3 regions of the Cryptosporangium aurantiacum genome follow, and region 3 is predicted to be linked to each of the others. Evidence: riboswitches for the same ligand, from Rfam matches in the RefSeq annotation. Region 3 holds a riboswitch; each other region holds the start of a gene.
What was found. A riboswitch is a leader RNA that binds a small molecule or an ion and turns the genes downstream of it on or off. The one in region 3 is predicted to bind cyclic di-AMP.
Positions count from the first base shown of each region.

Region 1: it holds a riboswitch for cyclic di-AMP, as region 3 does, so the genes downstream of both, BUB75_RS48075 (transglycosylase family protein) here and BUB75_RS32165 (C40 family peptidase) in region 3, are expected to answer to the same signal.
Region 2: it holds a riboswitch for cyclic di-AMP, as region 3 does, so the genes downstream of both, BUB75_RS36970 (C40 family peptidase) here and BUB75_RS32165 (C40 family peptidase) in region 3, are expected to answer to the same signal.

Region 1 covers NZ_FRCS01000002.1:266,432-269,701, forward strand. Annotated here, with positions in the region: gene BUB75_RS08085 (glycoside hydrolase family 6 protein) at 1-1,441, opposite strand, end outside; cyclic di-AMP (ydaO/yuaA leader) riboswitch at 1,747-1,922, shown strand; gene BUB75_RS48075 (transglycosylase family protein) at 2,074-2,814, shown strand; gene BUB75_RS08095 (MarR family winged helix-turn-helix transcriptional regulator) at 3,035-3,270, shown strand, end outside.
Region 2 covers NZ_FRCS01000018.1:79,313-82,582, forward strand. Annotated here, with positions in the region: gene BUB75_RS36965 (protein kinase family protein) at 1-654, opposite strand, end outside; gene BUB75_RS36970 (C40 family peptidase) at 896-1,603, opposite strand; cyclic di-AMP (ydaO/yuaA leader) riboswitch at 1,784-1,957, opposite strand; gene murJ (murein biosynthesis integral membrane protein MurJ) at 2,339-3,270, opposite strand, start outside.
Region 3 covers NZ_FRCS01000012.1:159,554-162,823, forward strand. Annotated here, with positions in the region: gene BUB75_RS32160 (menaquinone biosynthesis decarboxylase) at 1-830, opposite strand, end outside; gene BUB75_RS32165 (C40 family peptidase) at 906-1,814, opposite strand; cyclic di-AMP (ydaO/yuaA leader) riboswitch at 1,899-2,036, opposite strand; gene BUB75_RS46610 (hypothetical protein) at 2,380-2,532, shown strand; gene ccsB (c-type cytochrome biogenesis protein CcsB) at 2,562-3,270, opposite strand, start outside.

The DNA.
Region 1 (3,270 bases), on a different contig from region 3:
CGGCCGAGCCACTGCACCCATCCGACTCGCCGGGGCGCTTGACCCAGAGGTACGCCGCCACCTTGGGGTCGCCGGTCGCGGTGGTGGGGTACTTCCCGAGCTTGCGGCCTGCCGGGTCGCACCATTCGCCACCCGCCGGTCCGGCGCCGTTCCGAGACGTGTCGACGACCATCTGGCCGCTGCCGAGCGAGGCGAGCACCCGCTTGCCGTAGGAGACCTCGCTCGAACTGGTGTTGTAGTTCGACGTGTTCAGCGCGATGCCGTCGCCGTACTGCCCGGCGCCGGCCTGCTTGGCGCGGCTCGCTGCCTCACCGGCGTCGATCCAGGCCGAGTGGCCGACGTCGTAGAAAACGCGGGCCTTCGGGCTGGCCTGCTTGATCGTCTTGCCCGCGTACTCCAGCAGGTCCAGCCGCTCCTGCTGCTGGTCGGCGGAGAGACACGTGGTCAGGTGCCCGAGCGCGTCCGGCTCGAGGATGACGATCGACGTGCCGGAACCCAGCCCGTCGGCGAAGTTGTTGATCCAGGTGCGGTAACCGTCGGCGCTGTCGGCGCCACCCGCGCTCGCACCACCGCAGTCGCGGTTGGTCATGTTGTAGGCCACCAGCACCGGCACCTTGCCGCGGGAGTGCGCCCGGGAGGTGTAGCCCCGCACGTCGCTCTCGACCTCACCGGGGTTGTTCGCGGCGAGCCAGTGCGCCTGCGGCTGTTCGGCGATCCGCTCGCGGATCACGGCCGCCCTGGGGTCGCCCGAGTTCGCTTCCACCCACTCGACGGCCTGACCCGAGGGGTCGACGAACAGCGAACCGAGCGGGCCCGCGGCCGGCTTGGTCGGCTTACCGGTCGGCGCGGGAGACGCGGGTAAGCCCGGCGGCAGCGCGATCGAGGACGGCGTCGGCGAGGCGCTCTCCGGCGTCTCCTCCTTGTCGCCGCCCACCTGGCAACTTACTCCATTCAGAGCGAACTGGGCGGCGTCAGGTGCCTTCCCCTGCGGGTGCCAGCCGGTGAACCGCAGCGTGAGGGTCTTGCCGGGCTCCAGCCGGACGCTGTCCTCGCCCGCACGGACGGTCACCAGACCGTCGTCCTGCTGCCACTCGCCCTCCCAGCCCTTCACGACGGCCTTACCGCCGTCGAAGGACCAGTTGACGTTCCAGTTCTTCACCGGGTCTTCGCCGGTGTTCGTGACGGCGACCTCGGCGGAGAAGCCGGTCGACCAGGTATGGCGCACGGTGTAGGCCGCCGCACAAGAATGGTCGGGTTCGCTAGTGGCGTTTGCGGCAACCAGGCTGGTACCACCGATCACCACCACGGAGCAGAGCGCGGCTACGCCTACTCCTGCGGTGAGGGCTCGGCCGTTCGCACTGCCGCGGCGGTGCCGAGCGAGGTACGGGCCGGCGCGAAGACCGGCCCGAGAAAGCAGGCCGGCACGTGGAGCGTCGGTCATGGACCTCATTTTCACGGTCACGACCACGAACGCCCACTGTCACAGGCGGTACTTAGTGAGGTGTTAAGGGACCACTACGCCACGGAGTGAACCGACCCCCTAGGGTTACACGGCCGATTCGGACTGAAACCTATAGACCACTCCAATTCGCTGTGTCGCACGTTGACAGCGGTGGCTGTGCAACCGGGACAGCGGTATGGGCCTTAATGGTCACCGCGACACCTTTCGCATATCACGGTGCGGTAACTTGGCATTCACCCGATTTTGTGGTTCTGTCTTTTTCGTCCGTTCACCGCGGACCTCGCGCCCGGCTACGCCGAATCCTGCCCCGGGCGACGAGGACTTCGAACCTCGGGCAGGAGCGGGGGACCCAACTTCCGGTGTCGCAAGTTGACGCCTTGGGGTGAAGCCACGCACCGCGTGGCCGGGCCGACTCAGCCCGAACCCGACAGCTCACCTCGTAGGCGTGGAGAGGGTCGGATATGTCTAAGGAGTCTTCCCATCCCACCCAGCTCAGCGCCGAAGGCTCGCCACGTGCGGGCGGACGGCATCGGGCGCCAGGGCGCCTGAGCCCGCTCGGTCGAAGCCTGGCACTCGCCGTGGCTGCCGGCCTAGCGGGAATCACCCCGCTCGTGGCCGGTGCATCACCGGCCCACGCGGACGTGAACTGGGATGCGATCGCGCAGTGCGAATCCGGCGGGCGTTGGAACATCAACACCGGCAACGGCTACCAAGGCGGACTGCAGTTCAGCCCGTCGACGTGGCGCTCACACGGGGGCGGTAAGTACGCGGCAGGGGCACACAACGCCAGCCGGTCCGAACAGATCACCGTCGCCAGGCGCGTACTGCGCAGCCAGGGCATCGGCGCCTGGCCTACCTGCGGCCGCAAGGGATACACCAAGAAGCGGTACCGCAGCAGCTGGTCCGACCAGGCCAGTCGGAGTTACAAGCGACAGGGTTACACCAAGAAGTACTCGAAGCGGAGCTGGGAGAAGAGCACCAACGAGTACACCGGGTACCGGTCGCACCGGTCCACCAAGTCCTGGCGCGGCGGATCGACCGAGAACCGGTCGTACCGCGGACAGGACGTACGGAAGCGCACCACGAACGCGGCACCGCGGAGAAGCGTCACCGCGCTCTCCCGCCCGACAGAGCTGCGCGACTTCGTCCCGAAGCGTCCGTTCGACGTGACCGCGCGTCAGACGACTGCTACACCGCGTTTCCCGAGCTACCTGGTCCGCCCCGGTGACAGCCTGGTGCTGATCGCCGTCGGCCACCGGGTGAGCTGGCAGTCGCTCTACGCGAAGAACCGCCGTGTGATCGGGGCGAATCCGAACGTCATCCACCCGGGGCAGAGAATCCTGATCGGATAGTGCTCGGAACGATTCGCTGATGACAGATCACCCGTGACGCCTGAGCCCCGGTCCGCCAGGACCGGGGCTCACCGGCGCCGGGCCGGGTCTACCCGGCTGACTCACTCGGGCTGAACGGGGGACTGCGGGCTACCGGACGCTCCAGCCATCATGGCTCTTCGCGCAGGTCGGCGGGTGGTAACTCGGCGGCGCTGCCGCCGGATGACCACAAAGGAGCGCCATGTCGGCCACCCCCGGCACGGTCGCCGACGAGCTGAGCACCTTGCTCGGTCGGCTCCATCGGACCCTGCGCCGCGCCGCCCGGAGCGACCTGCCGGACGAGCCGCTGCCCGCTGCGCAGATGGAGGTGCTGCGGGTGGTGCGGAGCAAACCGGGTATCGGGGTGAAAGCCGTGGCCACGGCGTTGGGCACTGCTCCCAACACGGTGAGCACGCTGGTCGGCGACCTGACCGCGGG
Region 2 (3,270 bases), on a different contig from region 3:
GAGGTACCCAGGTATCCCGGCCCTGATCTGCCGTGGTGAGCACATCCGGCCGTCGACGCGGGTGGCGTCCGGCAGACCGGTGCGGTGCGGTGGCAGGGCATCCGGCCACTGGCCGGTCAGTCCGGCGTAGAGCAGGCCACCCAGCGCGCGGATGTCGGACGGCTGTTGCCCCGGACCGCCCAGGTGCAGATCGACGAGCGTCACCTCGTCGTCGTTGCCGATCAGGACCGTCGACGGCGTGAGGTTGCCGTGGGCGTGCCCGGTGGCGTGGATGCCGGCGAGTGCGTCAGCGGTGTTTCGGACCAGCGACGCGGCGCGCGCCGGATGCAGCGGCCCGTTGGCCAGCGTGTCGTAGAGCGTCTGCCCGTTGACCCATTCGCGGACGACGTAGGCGCGCGGCCCCTCGTCGACGGCGTCGTAGACCCCTATCACCGACGGGTGCACGATGCGACCAGCAGCGACTGCCTCGGCGATCATCTGCTCGGCAGCTTCGCCGCCGGGTACCCGCAGCTCGATCGAGACCGTGCGGTTCAGCAGATTGTCGGTCCCACGCCAGAGCGCATGGCCGGACGCCGCATCGGCGTACAGCGCTTCTTCCAGCCGGTACCGGCCCGCCAGTACTTCACCCTGCACGGGCGCGCCGACCTGTGTCACAACCCGCCCTCCCGCAGTATCGACCGCTCCGCCCCTCAGGGTAGGCCGTGCGGCGGCTACTGGGGACAGGTCCATCCTGCCTGTTGCGGCGCGTCGGACGCCACTGGATGAACAGCTCTCATAGGGAGTTGATGGTCTCAGCCTCGGTCAAGTGGGTGTTGCGGCTGTTCACACCCACTTCGACGACGAGAGGGACGGCCGAGTGCGACGCACCCGACCGTCCCTCCTCGTGTCGTCATCGTCAGACGAGACGACGCACGACGTACGTGTTGCTCCAGATCTTCCGCTTCGCCACCGGCTGACCGGCGGTCGACGCGTCCCACATGTAGTTCCCGCCGGCGTAGATCGCGGCATGTGAGTAGTAGCTGCCGCTACCGAACAGGATCAGGTCGCCGGGCTGCTTCGCCGACTTGCTGACCGACCGGCCGTACCGCGCCTGCTTGGTAGCGCTGTGCGGTAGCGACTTGCCGAACTGCTTGAAGACGTACTGGGTGAGGCCCGAGCAGTCGAACGAGTTCGGACCGGCCGCACCGAAGCGGTACGGCTTGCCTGCCTGCCGGGAAGCAGCCTTGACGACCGCGGACCCGCTGGACTTGGCCTTGACGTGGTGGTTCGGGGAGAGCGTCTTCTGCGTGCCGTTCACGAACAGCACCACACGCCAGTTGGAGGTACCGCCGATGGTCACGGTCCACTCGAGCTGACCGGACGGCCGGGCCTTCTTCGTGCTGACCGTCCGCCAGCCCTTGCTGGACTGGTACTGCAGCGAGAACGACTTGTAGGCAGCGGGTTTGCCGTCAACCGTGCCGATCGCGTGCAGCGTCGCGCGCGATCCGGTGGTGACAGAAGTGGCGCCCGACAGCTTTGCGGCGGCCGGGACTGCGGCGGCGGCCGGCGAGGCGGTGACGCCGACCAGGCCTGCGCCGAGTGAGCCGGCCAGAACGCCGACCAATGCGGTGGTCCGCAGCGGGGTGCGCCGGGTGACGGCGCGGTGCTTGGGACCGGAGACTGCGCGGTGGCGGGCACCGCCGGTGTTCTTGCCCGTGTACGGCCTGTTTTGCGAAGAAGTCTCAGTACGTTCGTACTGATTCGCGGGCAGGGCACACCGATGGGAATGCACCGTATGCAAGGAGAGTCCTTCCATGCACGCCTGCGAGGTGAGCTGTCGGGTTCGGGCGGGAAGGTGTAGTGCCCGGCCGCGCGCTGCGCGGCTTCACCCCAAGGGATCGCGCCGGATCTGATCTCCGGCGACCCCACGTACCTGTGGGTCCCCCGCCCCTGTCCAATTGGTTGGCTACTTGGAGGGACACCGCGGATGTCGTGGACAGGGCTCGGCGTGGCGAATCCTGCGGTGTGCGCGGCGTGGCTGCCGCGTCAGTTGCCGCGAAGAACTGAACCCGCGCCTCGTGGGAGTTGCCAGTCCTTTGCGACGTGCGTCACAGTCAAAGTGAGAAGTTTTTACCACTCCGAACCGATTTCACGCGTGTCTTAATTAGTTCTTCGGCGCGTCGTGGGTCGGTCACATCCTGATGTTCACCGTGTTGCGGGTTGGGAAATTGAACTGGACGAATGGCCGTCAACCTCACGTGGCGTAGTCGGGTTCTCCGCGACGGATCGACCGTACCTGCGGCGTGGCGTTTATCACGTAGACCGCAGCAGGTTGTGGATAACCCTGTGTGATTGGCCGTCAGCGGCCAGGCAGGCGACGCTTCACGGTGTTCGCCACTTCGACGACCTCCGGAACCCGCAACCGCAGCGCCACGACTGCGTAGACGCCGACCAGCACCAGGCCGCCGACGACCAGCGAGACGAACGCGCCTGGCTTGCCGATGCCCAGCCACGCCTGGATCCCGTACGCCACCGCCCAGCTGAGCAGTCCGGCCACCACCGCCGCGAGCCCCAGGCGGGTCGTCGTCCGGGTTATCCGGGCGGTGTCCAAGCCGCCCAGACGCCGCGAGAGCAGACGTCCGGAGATCAGGACGGCCACGATGTACGAGACCGTGTTGCCGCACTGCAGGCCGACCACGACGTACTCGGTCGGGAACCAGAAGAAGACGCACAGGTCGAACAGGATCTTCGCCGCGACGACCGGAATGTTCAGCAGCGCAGGCGTCTTCGTGTCGCGAAGCGCGTAGAACGCGAAGATCTGCATCTGGCTGATCGCGAACGGCACCAGCCCGATCGCAGCAGCCATCGTCGCGTAGCCGGTGGAGATCGCCTGGTCCTGGGTGAAGTTGCCCCACTGGAACGCGGTCACCGCCAGCGGGATGCCGAGCACCAGGTACGCCGCCGTGGCCGGCACCAGCACCACCGACGAGAGCCGGGCGCCGAGCGAGAGGTTGCGGCTCACCTCGGGAAAGTTGCGCTCCGCCGCCGCGGCGCTCATCCGGGGCAGCAGCGCGGTCAGGATGCTCACCGCGACGATCCCGTGCACCATCATGAACAGCAGGAACGCGTTGTTGTGGATCTGCGGACCGGGCCCGCCGCGGTTACCGGCGTAGTTCGCGATCTTGATTACCGGCAGCAGCCCGAGCTGGCTGACGCCGACGTAGAGGAACATCCAGGCGCCGAGCCGACCCGCCTCGCCGAGCCCGGAACCCCTCAGATCGAACCGCCACT
Region 3 (3,270 bases):
TCCGGGGCACGCTCGCCGGGCTCGAGGTAACCCTCGAGGACGACCATCGCGTGCGCGGGTACCTGCAGCGGCACCGTCAGGCAGTCGACCATCTCGACCCGTTCGCCGCGCAGGAAGCCGGCGAACAGGTACTCGTCGATGTCACCGGGCAGCGGGGCGGTCGCGGCGTAGGAGACCGCGGGATCGCAGCCGAACGCGATCGCGACCGGCAGCCGCTGACCCAGCCGCTCGGCGACCGCGTGGTGCGCGGTGGAGTCCTTGTGGATCTGCCAGTGCATGCCCAGCGTGTTGTGGCTGTGCTGCTGCAGGCGGTAGAGACCGAGGTTGCGGACGCCGGTCTGCGGGTGCTTCGTGTGGGTCAGGCCCAGGTTGTGGTAGATCCCGCCGTCGCCGGGCCAGATCTGCAGGCCCGGGAGCCGGTTCAGGTCGACTGCGTCGTCCTTGTAGACGACCTCCTGACACGGCGCGGTCTTCACCTTCTTCGGGGGGACGTTCTTCAGCTGGGTGACCTTGCCCAGCGCCTCGCGGAGGCCGCTGAACCCCTGCGGCAGCTCGGGCTTCAGCATGCCGCCGATGCGCTGCCCGATCTCGTCCAGTGCGTCGACGCCCAGGGCCATCGCCATCCGGCGCTCGGTGCCGAACACGTTCATGACGACCGGCATGTCGCCGCGCGTCGGGTTCTCGAACAGCAGGGCGGGCCCCCCGGTCCGCAGCACCCGCTGGGTGATCTCGCTGATCTCGAGCGTCGGGTCGACCGGTGCGGTGATCCGCTTGAGCTCACCGGCCTTCTCCAGCCGCTTCAGAAACTCACGAAGATCGGTGTGGGCCATGAGAGCCAGTATCCCTGGCCCGGGAAACACGTCCGGCGCCGACCCGAGGGTGGGTCGGCGCCGGCATGCGTAGTGCTACGGGCGGCCCGCGCCCGCGTACGGCATGTTGTTGATGCTCTCGACCTGCACCGTCTGACCCTCGGTGGGCGCGTGCACCACCTGGTTGTTACCGATGTAGATCGCGGAGTGGTGCAGGTCGCTGTAGAAGAACACGATGTCGCCCGGCTGCAGGTTTCCGCGCGAGACGTGTGGGATCGAGTTGTACTGCTGACGCGACGAGTGCGGCAGCGACACGCCGACCTGCTTCCACGCCATCATCGTGAGGCCCGAGCAGTCCCAGGAGCCGGGGCCGGAGCCGCCGAATACGTAGGGCTCGCCCTGCTGCGCCATCGCGAACTGGACGACCGTCGCGGCGTTACCGCTGGCCTGCCCGTTGTACGTGACGGTCGCGGGAGCGGAGCCGTACTTCTTGGCGTACGCGGTCCGCCGGATCTGCTCCCACTTGTCCTGGTCCTTCTTGATCAGCTTCTGCTGATCGTCGAGCTGCTTCTTCAGCCGCTCGGCGGTCTTGACCTGGAGGTCGACCCGCTGCTTGGTGTCGTCGTACTTCGCCTGGTACGCCTTCGCCTGGTTGATCGTGTCGCGCTGCTGAGACGACAGCCACTCGACGGCGGCCAGCTGGTCGAGGTAATTCGCCGGCGAACCGTTGGTGAGGAGCGACGACGAGAGCCGCATGCCGCCGTCGCGGTAGGCCGCGGCTGCGATCTTCCCGACCTCGGCCTGGGAGGCGTCGAGCTTGGCCTGCGACGCGGCGAGCTGACGGTTCAGCCCGGCCTGCTGCGTCTGGACGCGCTTCAGCTGGACCTTGGCACTGTTCATCTGCTCGTTGACGCGGTCCATCTTCACGCCGAGAGCATCGAGTTGCTTCTCGGCTTCGGAGAGCGACGGAGCCGCACTGGCGCCGCTTCCGGGTAACAGAGCCACGCTGAGAATCGCAGCGATGACGCTGACCAGGACGATGGGACGACGAGCGTGAGTCCGGACGGATCTCACCTGTGCGGCACTCCTCACTCCCCTCGGAACCGCCTACCGGGTTAGCTGACGGGTTCGGGCGGGAGCTGCCCTACCGCGCTACGGCGGATTCACCCCGAGATCTCGGATCCCCGGCTCGATCTTCGTGACGCTGCGATTCGGCGGCGAATTTCCGACGCCATCCTTGGTGAACGGCGGACGCTCGGAAACTCGTGGGTCACGGTAAGGCATCTGTGACTGGCTGGTCCAGCCTCGCCTCCGAATCCTAATGAAGGCCTAATCGGCGGCGACAACCCGTAGCTAGTCCACTCCGGAACGTCTGCTTAAGCGATTCTTAATGCGCTTTCGCCGACCCCTCGGCCGAACGGCGGAACAGTTCGACCACAAAGGACAGACGAACGGTGGACCCGCCGCCGGTAACTCCTGAGGCGGCCGATTCGCCCGATGCCTACCGCCCCAAAGCGTCCATTTGTAGTAATTTGTCGGAAACAGGAAGTGGACTGAGGGGGACAAAACGATGGCGCAGCAGACCGAGCACGAAGACGTGGTCGTCGTCGGCTGGCTCCGGGGGGACGACTACGAGGCCGCACTGGCGTACCGGCGACGGGACGAGCCCGTCCGAACGGACGATCAGCCGCCCGCCCCGGCGCCGACACCACCCGAGCGCTGAATCCCGTATTCCAAAATTAAGGTGCCGCTCTACAGACCCGAGTACGAGTGGAGCCCCGACACCGCGAAGTTGATCACGTAAAGGTTGATCATCATCGTCACGAACCCGAGCACCGCGATCGCGGCCGCTCGCGGTCCGCGCCAACCCGTCGTCGCCCGCGCGTGCAGGTAGGCCGCGTAGACCACCCAGGAGATGAATGCCCAGGTCTCCTTCGGGTCCCAGCCCCAGTACCGGCTCCAGGCGGCCTCGGCCCAGATCGCACCGCAGATGATCGCGAACGTCCAGATCGGGAACGCGAACGCGTGCAGGCGGAACGTCATCCGCTCCAGCCCGGCCGCGGCGGGCAGGTGCCGGCCGACCCCGAACGGGAAGCCGGGCGCCTTCGCCGGACGCCCGGCCGCGATCCGCCGGTCGTACCCCTCCCGCAGCAGGTAGAGCACCGAGAGCACGCCGCCGATCAGGAAGATCCCGACCGAGATCGACGCGGTCGAGACGTGGATCCAGAGCCAGTACGAGTCCAGCGCGGGCATCAGCGGCCCGGCGTCGACGTACAGCACGGTCCCGGCCAGACCCAGCAGCAGGACGACCGGCAGCATCACGAACATGCCGAGGTAGCGCACCGGACGCCGGGCCGAGACCACGAGCCACGTCACGGTGCCGACCACGCAGGCCACCGACACGAACTCGTACATGTTGCCCCACGGCACGCGGTCGGCCGCGAACCCACGCGCGGCCAGA